DNA from 3 places in the Halolactibacillus sp. JCM 19043 genome. Region 2 is predicted to be linked to each of the others. Evidence: riboswitches for the same ligand, from Rfam matches in the RefSeq annotation. Region 2 holds a riboswitch; each other region holds the start of a gene.
What was found. Region 2 has a riboswitch for S-adenosylmethionine ahead of JCM19043_RS07660 (PLP-dependent transferase). Riboswitches for the same ligand answer to the same signal wherever they lie in the genome.

Region 1 (3,282 bases), on a different contig from region 2:
AAAGCGATTGATTTGATTGATGAAGCTGGGTCACGTGTAAGACTTCGCTCATATACCGCACCACCTAACTTAAAAGAGTTGGAACAACGTTTAGAAGAGGCTAAAAAAGAAAAAGATGCGGCAGTCCAATCACAAGAGTTTGAAAAAGCGGCCTCATTTAGAGATGCGGAACAAAAACTGCGTCAGGAATTAGAAGAAACAAAAGGTAAGTGGAAAGAAAAACAAGGGCAAGTAGATTCAGAAGTTGTGACAGACGATATTGCGACAGTTGTCTCAACGTGGACAGGCGTCCCAGTCAAATCATTGACAAAAGATGAAAGCGACCGTCTCTTAAGCTTAGAACAAACGTTACACGGCCGTGTGATTGGTCAAGAAGAAGCGGTCGATGCCGTATCAAAAGCGATTCGTCGCGCACGTGCAGGACTGAAAGACCCGAAACGTCCAATTGGCTCATTTATTTTCCTTGGACCAACGGGTGTCGGTAAAACGGAACTGGCACGCGCCTTAGCTGAAGCGATGTTTGGTGATGAGGATGCGATGATTCGCATTGATATGAGTGAGTATATGGAAAAACATAATACGTCACGTCTTGTTGGTTCACCTCCAGGTTATGTCGGATATGAAGAGGGCGGTCAACTGACAGAAAAAGTTCGTCGTAAGCCTTACTCGGTCGTGTTATTGGATGAGATTGAAAAAGCGCACCCAGAAGTCTTTAACATTCTACTTCAAGTATTAGAAGATGGACGGTTAACTGACTCTAAAGGTCGTCTGATTGACTTTAGAAATACGGTGCTGATTATGACATCTAATGTTGGTGCCAGTGAGTTAAAACAAAACAAATTTGTTGGTTTTAACTTAGAAGATGAAACGCGTGATTATAAAGATATGAAATCAAAAGTGACCGACGCTTTAAAGAAAGCGTTCCGTCCAGAGTTCTTAAACCGAATTGATGAAACGATTGTCTTCCACTCACTTGAGAAGAAACATATGAAAGATATTGTGACATTAATGTTGGATCAATTGAAAAAACGTCTAAACGAACAAGACTTAGACTTTACGATGTCTGAAAAGGCGATTGAAAAAATTGCAGAAGAAGGTTTTGATCCAGAATACGGCGCGAGACCACTTCGTCGTTCGATTCAAAAAAATATCGAAGATCTGCTTTCAGAAGCTTTACTTCGGGAAGAGATTAAAAAAGGTGAAACAACCCGGATTGGTCTCAACAGTAAAGGTAAGTTCATTATTTTAAACAGTTAAGGAAGTGTTAAGCTCAATCATTTGTTAAAACAAGTGATTGAGCTCTTTTTTTAATTACTCAACAAAAAAACTTTTAAAACAGACTAGACACGTTGGTGTTTTGTGTTATAATCAGTTTATTCAAAATTTTATAAACAATTATCAAGAGTGAACGAGAGATCTGGCTCTACGACTTCACGGCAACCTGGCTTATGCTAAGGTGCCCCTACCAGCAAAGCAGTAACTGCTTTGGATGATGAGTTCTATTAAGGACGTGTCCTTTAAGCATCCAAGCTGCTTAAAGGGCATTTTTTTATTGTTTTAGCCCTTAGGTATAACAATTTTTTGTCTTCATTTAAAAAATATGCGAAGAGGAGAATGACAGATGACAAATCAAGATACGTATCAACTTGACACACTATCTTTACACGGAGGGACAGCGCCTGATCCAACGACTGGCGCGCGGGCGATCCCCATTTATCAATCCACATCTTTTGTTTTTCAAGACACAACCCATGCCGAAAGACTGTTTAGCTTAGAAGAAACCGGTCATATTTACTCCCGCATTGGCAACCCAACGGTCGATGCTTTTGAAAAAAGAGTCGCCTTACTAGAAGGTGGTGTTGCCGCTGTGGCGACGTCATCTGGTATGGCGGCCATTACCTTAACAATTCTTAATTTGTGTGAATCAGGTGATGAGATTGTCGCAGCAATTAATCTGTATGGTGGGACATACAATTTATTTAAAACAACGTTAAAACGTTATGGAATTACGGTGCGTTTTGTTGAACCAAATGATTTAGTGGGATTTGAAGCAGCGATTAATGACCAGACCAAAGCGATTTTCGGTGAGATTATTGGCAATCCAAGTTTAGATGTCTTTGATGTAGAAGGTGTCAGTGAGATTGCTCATCGCTATCAAATCCCTTTAATTATTGATAACACCTTTGCGACACCTTACTTAATTAAGCCAATTGAAAAGGGCGCCGATATCGTGATTCACTCAGCGACGAAGTGGATTGGTGGACATGGAACAACGGTGGGTGGCATTGTCGTTGATGGGGGACGCTTTAAGTGGCAACAGGACAAATTTAAAGGCTTCACCGAGCCTGACCCAAGTTACAACAATATTCGGTATGCGAATGAGTTTGGTGGACTTGCCTTCTCGGTTAAATTAAGGGTACAACTCTTAAGAGACTTCGGTGCGTGTTTAAGTCCTGATTCGGCTTTTCGCTTACTGCAAGGATTAGAAACGTTACACCTCCGAGTGGAGCGCCACAATCAGAACGCATTAAAGTTAGCCACTTATTTAGACAAACATCCCGCGATTGATTGGGTGAATTACCCGGGTCTCCCGTCTCATCCATCTCACGTGGCAGCGAGAAAACGTCTGAATAATGGTTTTGGCTCCATTATTACCTTTGGCATTAAAGGCGGACGAGAGGAAGGGAAAGCGGTCATTGAAGCGGTGAGTTTATGGTCACATGTTGCTAATGTTGGCGATGCGAAATCACTGATTATTCATCCTGCTTCCACGACGCACCAACAGTTATCAACAGAAGAACTGAAACAAACCGGGGTCACAGACGACTTGATTCGTCTCTCAGTCGGTCTCGAACATATTGATGACTTAATTCATGATTTAGACCGTGCTCTAACAATTGCCACCGGGATTGAATTAGATGGACCGCGATCGATTAAAATTAATGATGAAGCGGTCATCCAGTGGTCATTATCATCGAGTCATAAGACAGAGAAAGGAGAAGTAAAGCCTAAAACGATTGCGGTTGTAGGCTTAAGCGGTAAAAAGGAGCGACCGAGTTATCGTTTAGCGGAGAAAATGCAGCGACTCGGCTATAAAATCATCCCGGTCAATCCACGAGAAACGGCGATTTTAGGTGAAATATCCTATCCGGATCTTCAAAGTGTGCCAGAAGCGATAGATATTGTTCAAGTCTTCCGCGCGCCAGAAGCGGCCGTTGGTATTGCGAAAGAAGCTATCCAAGTAAAACCGAAAGTGTTTTGGCTCCAAGAAGGTGTTGTGAA
Region 2 (3,282 bases):
ACGTTTAAAGGTAGTGTCAATAAGGATGATTTAACGGAGTTGTCAGCACTCGAGAAAAAAGGCTTACGTTATAGTGGGTTAAGTCTACTCATCACGGTCATTGTGATTGGGTTACTCGTCGTACCAGCTAACGGTTTATTACGTGCGGATGACGGTGGCGTCATTTCATCACCCTTTATGTCATCACTCGTACCAATCATTATGATTATGTTCTTTATTCCAGGTCTTGTGTACGGAAAAGTAACGAAAGTGATTAATACTGATACTGATATGGCGAATAAGCTGTCAGATACGATGGCTTCCATGGGCATGTTTATCGTGCTTGCCTTTACCGCAGGTCAGTTTGTTAGTTACTTTACTGAATCAAACTTAGGTTTACTTATTGGGGTTGCTGGAGCTGAATTTTTAGATTCAGTAAAATTAGGTGGAATTGTCCTAATTCTGTTGTTTATTCTTATTTCAGGCTTTATTAACTTATTTATCGGTTCAGCCTCTGCTAAATGGGCGATGATGCACCGGTATTTGTGCCAATTATGATGCAACAAGGTTACTCACCTGAACTCACACAAATGGCTTACCGGATTGCCGATTCAACCAGTAATATTATTTCACCGCTGATGCCTTACTTTGCGATGATCATTGTCATTATGCAAAAGTATAATAAGAAAATGGGGATTGGAACGTTGATTTCAACGATGTTCCCATACACCATCTTCTTTACACTCGGTTGGTTGCTCATGCTTATTGTTTGGATGTTATTTAGCTGGGATCTTGGGCCAGGTTCTCCGATTAGCTATATGATGAACTAGTTCGTAATATTGATACTTTCACATTGAATAAGCGAGCTTTTATAGAGACATCTCCAAGGCAAATGCTTTGGAGGTGTTTTTTTGATCCGTTAGATTAAAGAATTTTCTGAATAGTACTTGTTTTTTAATCAGAAAGTCGTTATCATATAGTATAAACCATATATGGATTTTTCAAACAATTACATACTTCTTATCAAGAGAGACGGAGGGATTTGGCCTGTGATGTCTCAGCAACCTCTCTAATTTAGAGGAAGGTGCTAAATCCAAAAGGCATAGACCTAAAGATAAGAGCGATTAAGACCTAAGGCGCTCTCTTAACTGTTAAGAGGGCGCTTTTACTGTTTAGGTCAAAAACGCAACGACTTTTAAGAAGTATTAAACTAAAGGAGGCGCATCGCATGTATCAATTAGACACGTATTTTTCACAACTCGGCAACAAGCAAGAACCGAGTACAGGCGCGGTCACTTATCCTGTACACTTATCAACAGCTTATCGACATAATGATCTTCATGAATCAACAGGATTTGATTACACAAGGACAAACAACCCGACCCGAGATACGCTAGAACAAGGCTTTGCGGCAATCGAATCAGGCGCGGGGTGTTGTGCAACGTCTTCGGGTATGGCAGCCATTCAACTCGTATTATCGCTATTTCAATCAAATGATGAGATGATTGTCTCAAGTGATTTATATGGTGGGACGTATCGTTTGTTTTCAGACTATGAAGCGCGCTTTCAATTGAAATTTACATACGTCGATCCGCTCAATATACAGGCCTTCACGGATACGATTACCGATAAAACCAAAGCCATCTTCGTAGAATCGGTGACGAATCCATTGTTGAAACAAGTGGATGTCAAAGCGCTAGGGGACTTGCTTAAAGAACGAGATATCTTATTCATTGTTGATAACACATTCTTAACCCCATATTTACTAAAGCCATTAACGCTTGGAGCGGATATCGTCATTCACAGCGCAACAAAATATTTAGCCGGGCATAATGATTGTTTAAGTGGGCTTGTGGTGGCGAAGGATGAAAAAGTCTATGCGTCATTATTTCAAAGTCATAATGCGAGTGGTGGGACGTTAGCGCCGTTTGATTGTTATTTGTTAATGCGCGGGTTAAAGACGTTACCACTGAGACTAGACCGTCAAGTAGAAACAGCTAAACGACTCGCGCAATATTTACGTGCGCATCCTTCTATTAAACAGGTCTATTACCTGGAACGGGTGCAATGATTAGTTTTGAATTAGAAAAGGCCGCTCATATTAGCCCGTTTCTTCGATCACTTCAACTGATCAGTTTTGCTGAAAGCCTAGGCGGTGTGGAAAGCTTTGTGACCTATCCTTTTACCCAGACACATGCCGATATGCCAGTCGCTGTTCGCAAGGAAAGAGGCATCACGGATACGTTACTGCGTCTTTCTGTTGGGACTGAGCATATCGATGACTTGTTGAACGATTTGGCTCAAGCTATACGTCTTTTAAAATAATATAATGAAGAAGAAGGTGGTCTCTAAACAATGAGACGACCTTCTTTTTTTATGTGGGCTGTTAATTTTCTGTTATTTTCTTTTATATTAGAAAGGGAGTAAGGTTATGTGATTATTTTCACTTGAGTGGAGAATAATTGTCTGAAAACAACGATTTTTTTAAGATAGTCTGTTATAATGTAAATGTTGTGTAAAAAGAGAGAGCAACTTAGTCATTTAATTCATTAATGCGAGGGGCGATTTATTCATGTATACGATTGAGCGATTTGAGAAAGACATGTTTACAATGTATCAATTAAAGCACCCAACCGGCAACAGTTGGATTACGGTTTGTCCAGAACGTGGCGGTATCATTACAGGTTACGGCACAAACAATGAAGAACGGTTATACTTAAATGAAGCAACGTTATTTGACCGTAAACAAAATGTTCGTGGGGGGATCCCCGTGTTATTCCCGATCTCTGGTCAACTAAAAGATAAGCAGTATCATTGGGGCAATCAGACGTATGATATGCCAAACCATGGACTCGCAAGAATTCATCCCTGGGAAGTACTTGAGACGTACAGCGATGAAGAACATGCGTTTATTTCTATTCTGTTTAGAAGTAGCTTAAGTACAAAAGCTGTGTATCCGTTTGATTTTAAGGTAATCTTTACTTATACACTTCGTGGTGATCAGCTATTGATTCATCAATCTTATGAAAATTTATCCGATACACCGATGCCAATCTATCCGGGTCTACACCCGTACTTTAAATCAGATAAAAAGGTTGTCGGTTTAGATATTCCAACTAAAACGTATTATGATTATAACGATGAAGAAGAAAAAGCCTTTACTGGTCAAATCGATTTAACACATTTAAAAGAAGCGGTACTTTTAGAGAATACCCATACACAAGTTAAAGCAACTGTGGACCAACAGTCGATTAATATGGAAATGGACGAACCGTTTCATTATACTGTCCTGTGGACCGAACA
Region 3 (3,282 bases), on a different contig from region 2:
CAATCTGATAACGGTTTGAAATAACTGATAGACTCGGGCTCTCTGTGGCACTGCCAACAAACGTTAAATCAAGAATTGGCCCTTCTTTTTGTAGATCTTTAATAATGTGCTTCGGTGTTTGACTTGGAAAGATACTTTCGACAAAGCGTCTCGTTGTTTGATGCTTCGGTTCGGTATATAAATCAACAACCGGACCTTGTTCAATGATTTTCCCGTTTTCCATAACCGCCACGCGGTCACAAATCCGCTGGATGACATGCATCTCATGGGTAATAAGTAGAATCGTAATCCCAAGTTCTCGGTTTATTTTTAATAGTAGTTCAAGAATTTGATCGGTTGTATCTGGATCAAGGGCACTTGTCGCCTCGTCACTCAACAAGATATCTGGCTCATGTGAGAGCGCACGGGCAATGGCGACCCGTTGTTTTTGTCCACCTGAGAGTTGATTCGGATAGACATCCGTTTTATCACTCAGTCCAACAATCTCTAAATACTTTTTTACTCGCGTTTTGATTTCATTTTCAGCAACACCCGTAAGTTTCAGTGGAATCGCGATGTTTTGATAGACGGTGAGCGTTTTTAATAAATTAAACCCTTGAAAAATCATCCCAATCCGTTGGCGTTTCTTTCTAAGTGCCTCTTTTGATAACGTCACTAAGTTATCGCTATCAATAATGACATCGCCTGATGTTGGCTCTTCTAAAAGGTTGGCCATGCGAACGAGGGTACTTTTACCCGCCCCGCTATAGCCAATCACACCAAAGATTTCACCTTTTTCAACGGTTAAGCTCACATCATCCAGCGCTTTCACATCAGATTTCCCCGTCTTGAATACTTTTGTAATATGTTTAAGTTCAATCATTTAAGCTACCTCCTTACCATGAGGCAACAACAGATCCTTCGAATGTGTCCTCAATAAATTGTTTGATTTCGTCCGATTGATAAATATTAATGAACTTCTCAACGACAGGGGCGTCGACATTTTCTTCTCTTGCGACAATTAAGTTCACCCAAGGTGAGTCACTTGGTTCGATGTAAATCGAATCCTCTGTTGGAACAAAACCATGTTCAATCGCAAAGTTTGTATTAATCGCAGCCGCATCGACTTCTTCTAATTGACGCGGGATTTGAGATGCTTCAAGTTCAATAAATTCTAAGTTTAATGGATTTTCTTCAATATCAATGACCATGGCCTCAGCGCCTACACCCTCTTTTAAGGTGATGAGTCCGGCATCTTCAAATAACATTAAGGCACGCGCCCCGTTCGTTGGGTCGTTCGGTAACGCAACCGAGTCGCCTTCTTCTAATTCACTAACGTCACTAATACCTGTTGAGTAAATCCCCATTGGGAAGTTCACCGTTGTTGCGACGGCTTCAATCTCATAACCACGATCGCTTTTCGCATTATCTAAAAACGGTTGGTGTTGATAGCTATTTAAATCAAGTTCACCCTCATCGAGTGCCGTATTTGGAATCACATATTCAGTAAACACTTCAATATTGACGGTTAAGCCTTCATCAGCCGCGAGTTCTTTTACCTTTTCTAAAATCTGTTCATGTGGACCCGCTGTCACCCCAACAGTGACTTCATCTTCACTTAAGGCACCTGCTTCACTGCCACATCCTGCCAGTACGACTAATACGACTAAACCAATCAAACCTAATAACTTTCTCATTGTTACTTCCCCCTTATTTGTTCCCGGACCCCTCTGGAAATTAAAACGCCTCAATTTATCAAGTGATAAATTGAGGCGTTAAATGTTGTCTCAACTTATCTGTCATCCCTAACTAGGGCTGCTGGATTTGGCACGAGGACATACATGTCTGTTGCCGAGGCTTCAAAGGGCCAGTCCCTCCACCTCTCTTGATAAGATCCGGTCAATATTTTTTTGTTGAGACTTACTTTACACAGTATCAAATGAAAAGTCAACACAATTTTCTAAACTTTTAAAACTTTTCGTGAATGATCCCTTATTTTAAACGATAGAGATCAGGACGTCGATCTTCATAAACAGGAATTTGTCGTCTGATTTGCTTTACCTCAGCTAAATCAATCGTAGCTGTCAGTATCCCGGTTTGATCATCTGCTTCACTGATGACTTGACCCCAAGGTCAATGACCATCGAATGACCCGCAAACGTATTATTGGGATCACTCCCGACACGGTTACATGCCACAACATAGACTTGATTTTCAATCGCACGCGCAATCAGTAACGCTCGCCAATGATCGAGGCGTTGCTTCGGCCACTCGGCGACAACATATAACAGGTCAACGTCTTCCAGCATCTGCGTTTTAATCCACTCCGGAAAACGAATGTCGTAGCAAATCACGGCCGCAGATGTGACACCTGAGAGAGTGAAAACACCACATTCTTTTCCTTCCGCTAAGAAATTTTCTTCATCCATCAGTCGAAACAAGTGGACCTTATCATACCAAAAAACGACCTCACCCTCACGGGTGATGACCGGGAGCGAATTATAAAACTTCCCGTCGCGCTTGGTTGGCACAGAACCGGCAATAATATCGACGTTATACTGTTTCGCCAGTGTTTTAATCGGCGTCAACATATCATATTCAACTACCTCTGCTAAACGATCTAAGCTATAGCCCATTGGCCAAAACTCTGGTAACACAACGGTATCAACATCAGCATCAAGGTGGTTAAATTGCTTGGCCACTTCTTGTAAATTAGCTGTTACATCACCAAACTGAATATCGATCTGAAGACAAGCGATGCGTCGCTTGATCATTTGGCATCATCCTTTCTCAAACGCGAGACATGTTGTTCCAATTCACTCATCGCATGATGGACGAGGTCTGGTGTGACCTTGCCTAATAAGTGAATCGATTCCACGTCACGTGTCGCATGACGCGCGACTTGTTGCCATTTTTCTTCAAGGTCTGTTTGAATCCCTAAATCAAAGAAGCTCGTCGGTAAACCGAGTGCCTGGTAAAATGGCAGCAGGTGATTAACCTCATCCCATTCATCAAACAGCGCCAGTTGGACTAAAATCCCATAACTCACTTTATCCCCGTGCAAGTGTTGATGTGTTTCTTCTAATACGGTAAGGCCGTTATGAATCGAGTGCGCACCTGAAATTCGCCCGTAATGTTCACCAAAACCACCGACCATGCCACTTGCTAAAATAATCGTATCGACAACTTCAATAAATCGATCAGTAATCTGTTTAGCTTTCTGGTCATTCAGCGCTGCTTCCCCGTAGGCAAGCAGCACATCTTGACATAACTTCGCCGCATGTTGACTCACTTTTACCGCAA

Region 1: linked by a shared signal. The riboswitch ahead of JCM19043_RS08580 (PLP-dependent aspartate aminotransferase family protein) and the one ahead of JCM19043_RS07660 (PLP-dependent transferase) in region 2 are both predicted to bind S-adenosylmethionine.
Region 3: linked by a shared signal. The riboswitch ahead of JCM19043_RS02320 (MetQ/NlpA family ABC transporter substrate-binding protein) and the one ahead of JCM19043_RS07660 (PLP-dependent transferase) in region 2 are both predicted to bind S-adenosylmethionine.

What each region holds. Positions count from the first base shown of each region.
Region 1 is NZ_BAXD01000015.1:5,904-9,185, forward strand. It holds gene JCM19043_RS08575 (ATP-dependent Clp protease ATP-binding subunit) at 1-1,257, shown strand, start outside; SAM riboswitch class I at 1,393-1,499, shown strand; gene JCM19043_RS08580 (PLP-dependent aspartate aminotransferase family protein) at 1,622-3,282, shown strand, end outside.
Region 2 is NZ_BAXD01000012.1:19,117-22,398, forward strand. It holds partial or broken gene JCM19043_RS07655 (AbgT family transporter) at 1-809, shown strand, start outside; SAM riboswitch class I at 997-1,100, shown strand; gene JCM19043_RS07660 (PLP-dependent transferase) at 1,208-2,050, shown strand; gene JCM19043_RS18785 (PLP-dependent transferase) at 2,047-2,304, shown strand; gene JCM19043_RS07665 (aldose epimerase) at 2,552-3,282, shown strand, end outside.
Region 3 is NZ_BAXD01000002.1:132,176-135,457, reverse strand. It holds gene JCM19043_RS02325 (methionine ABC transporter ATP-binding protein) at 1-862, opposite strand, end outside; gene JCM19043_RS02320 (MetQ/NlpA family ABC transporter substrate-binding protein) at 876-1,676, opposite strand; SAM riboswitch class I at 1,769-1,874, opposite strand; gene JCM19043_RS02315 (nitrilase-related carbon-nitrogen hydrolase) at 2,064-2,753, opposite strand; gene JCM19043_RS02310 (iron-containing alcohol dehydrogenase family protein) at 2,750-3,282, opposite strand, start outside.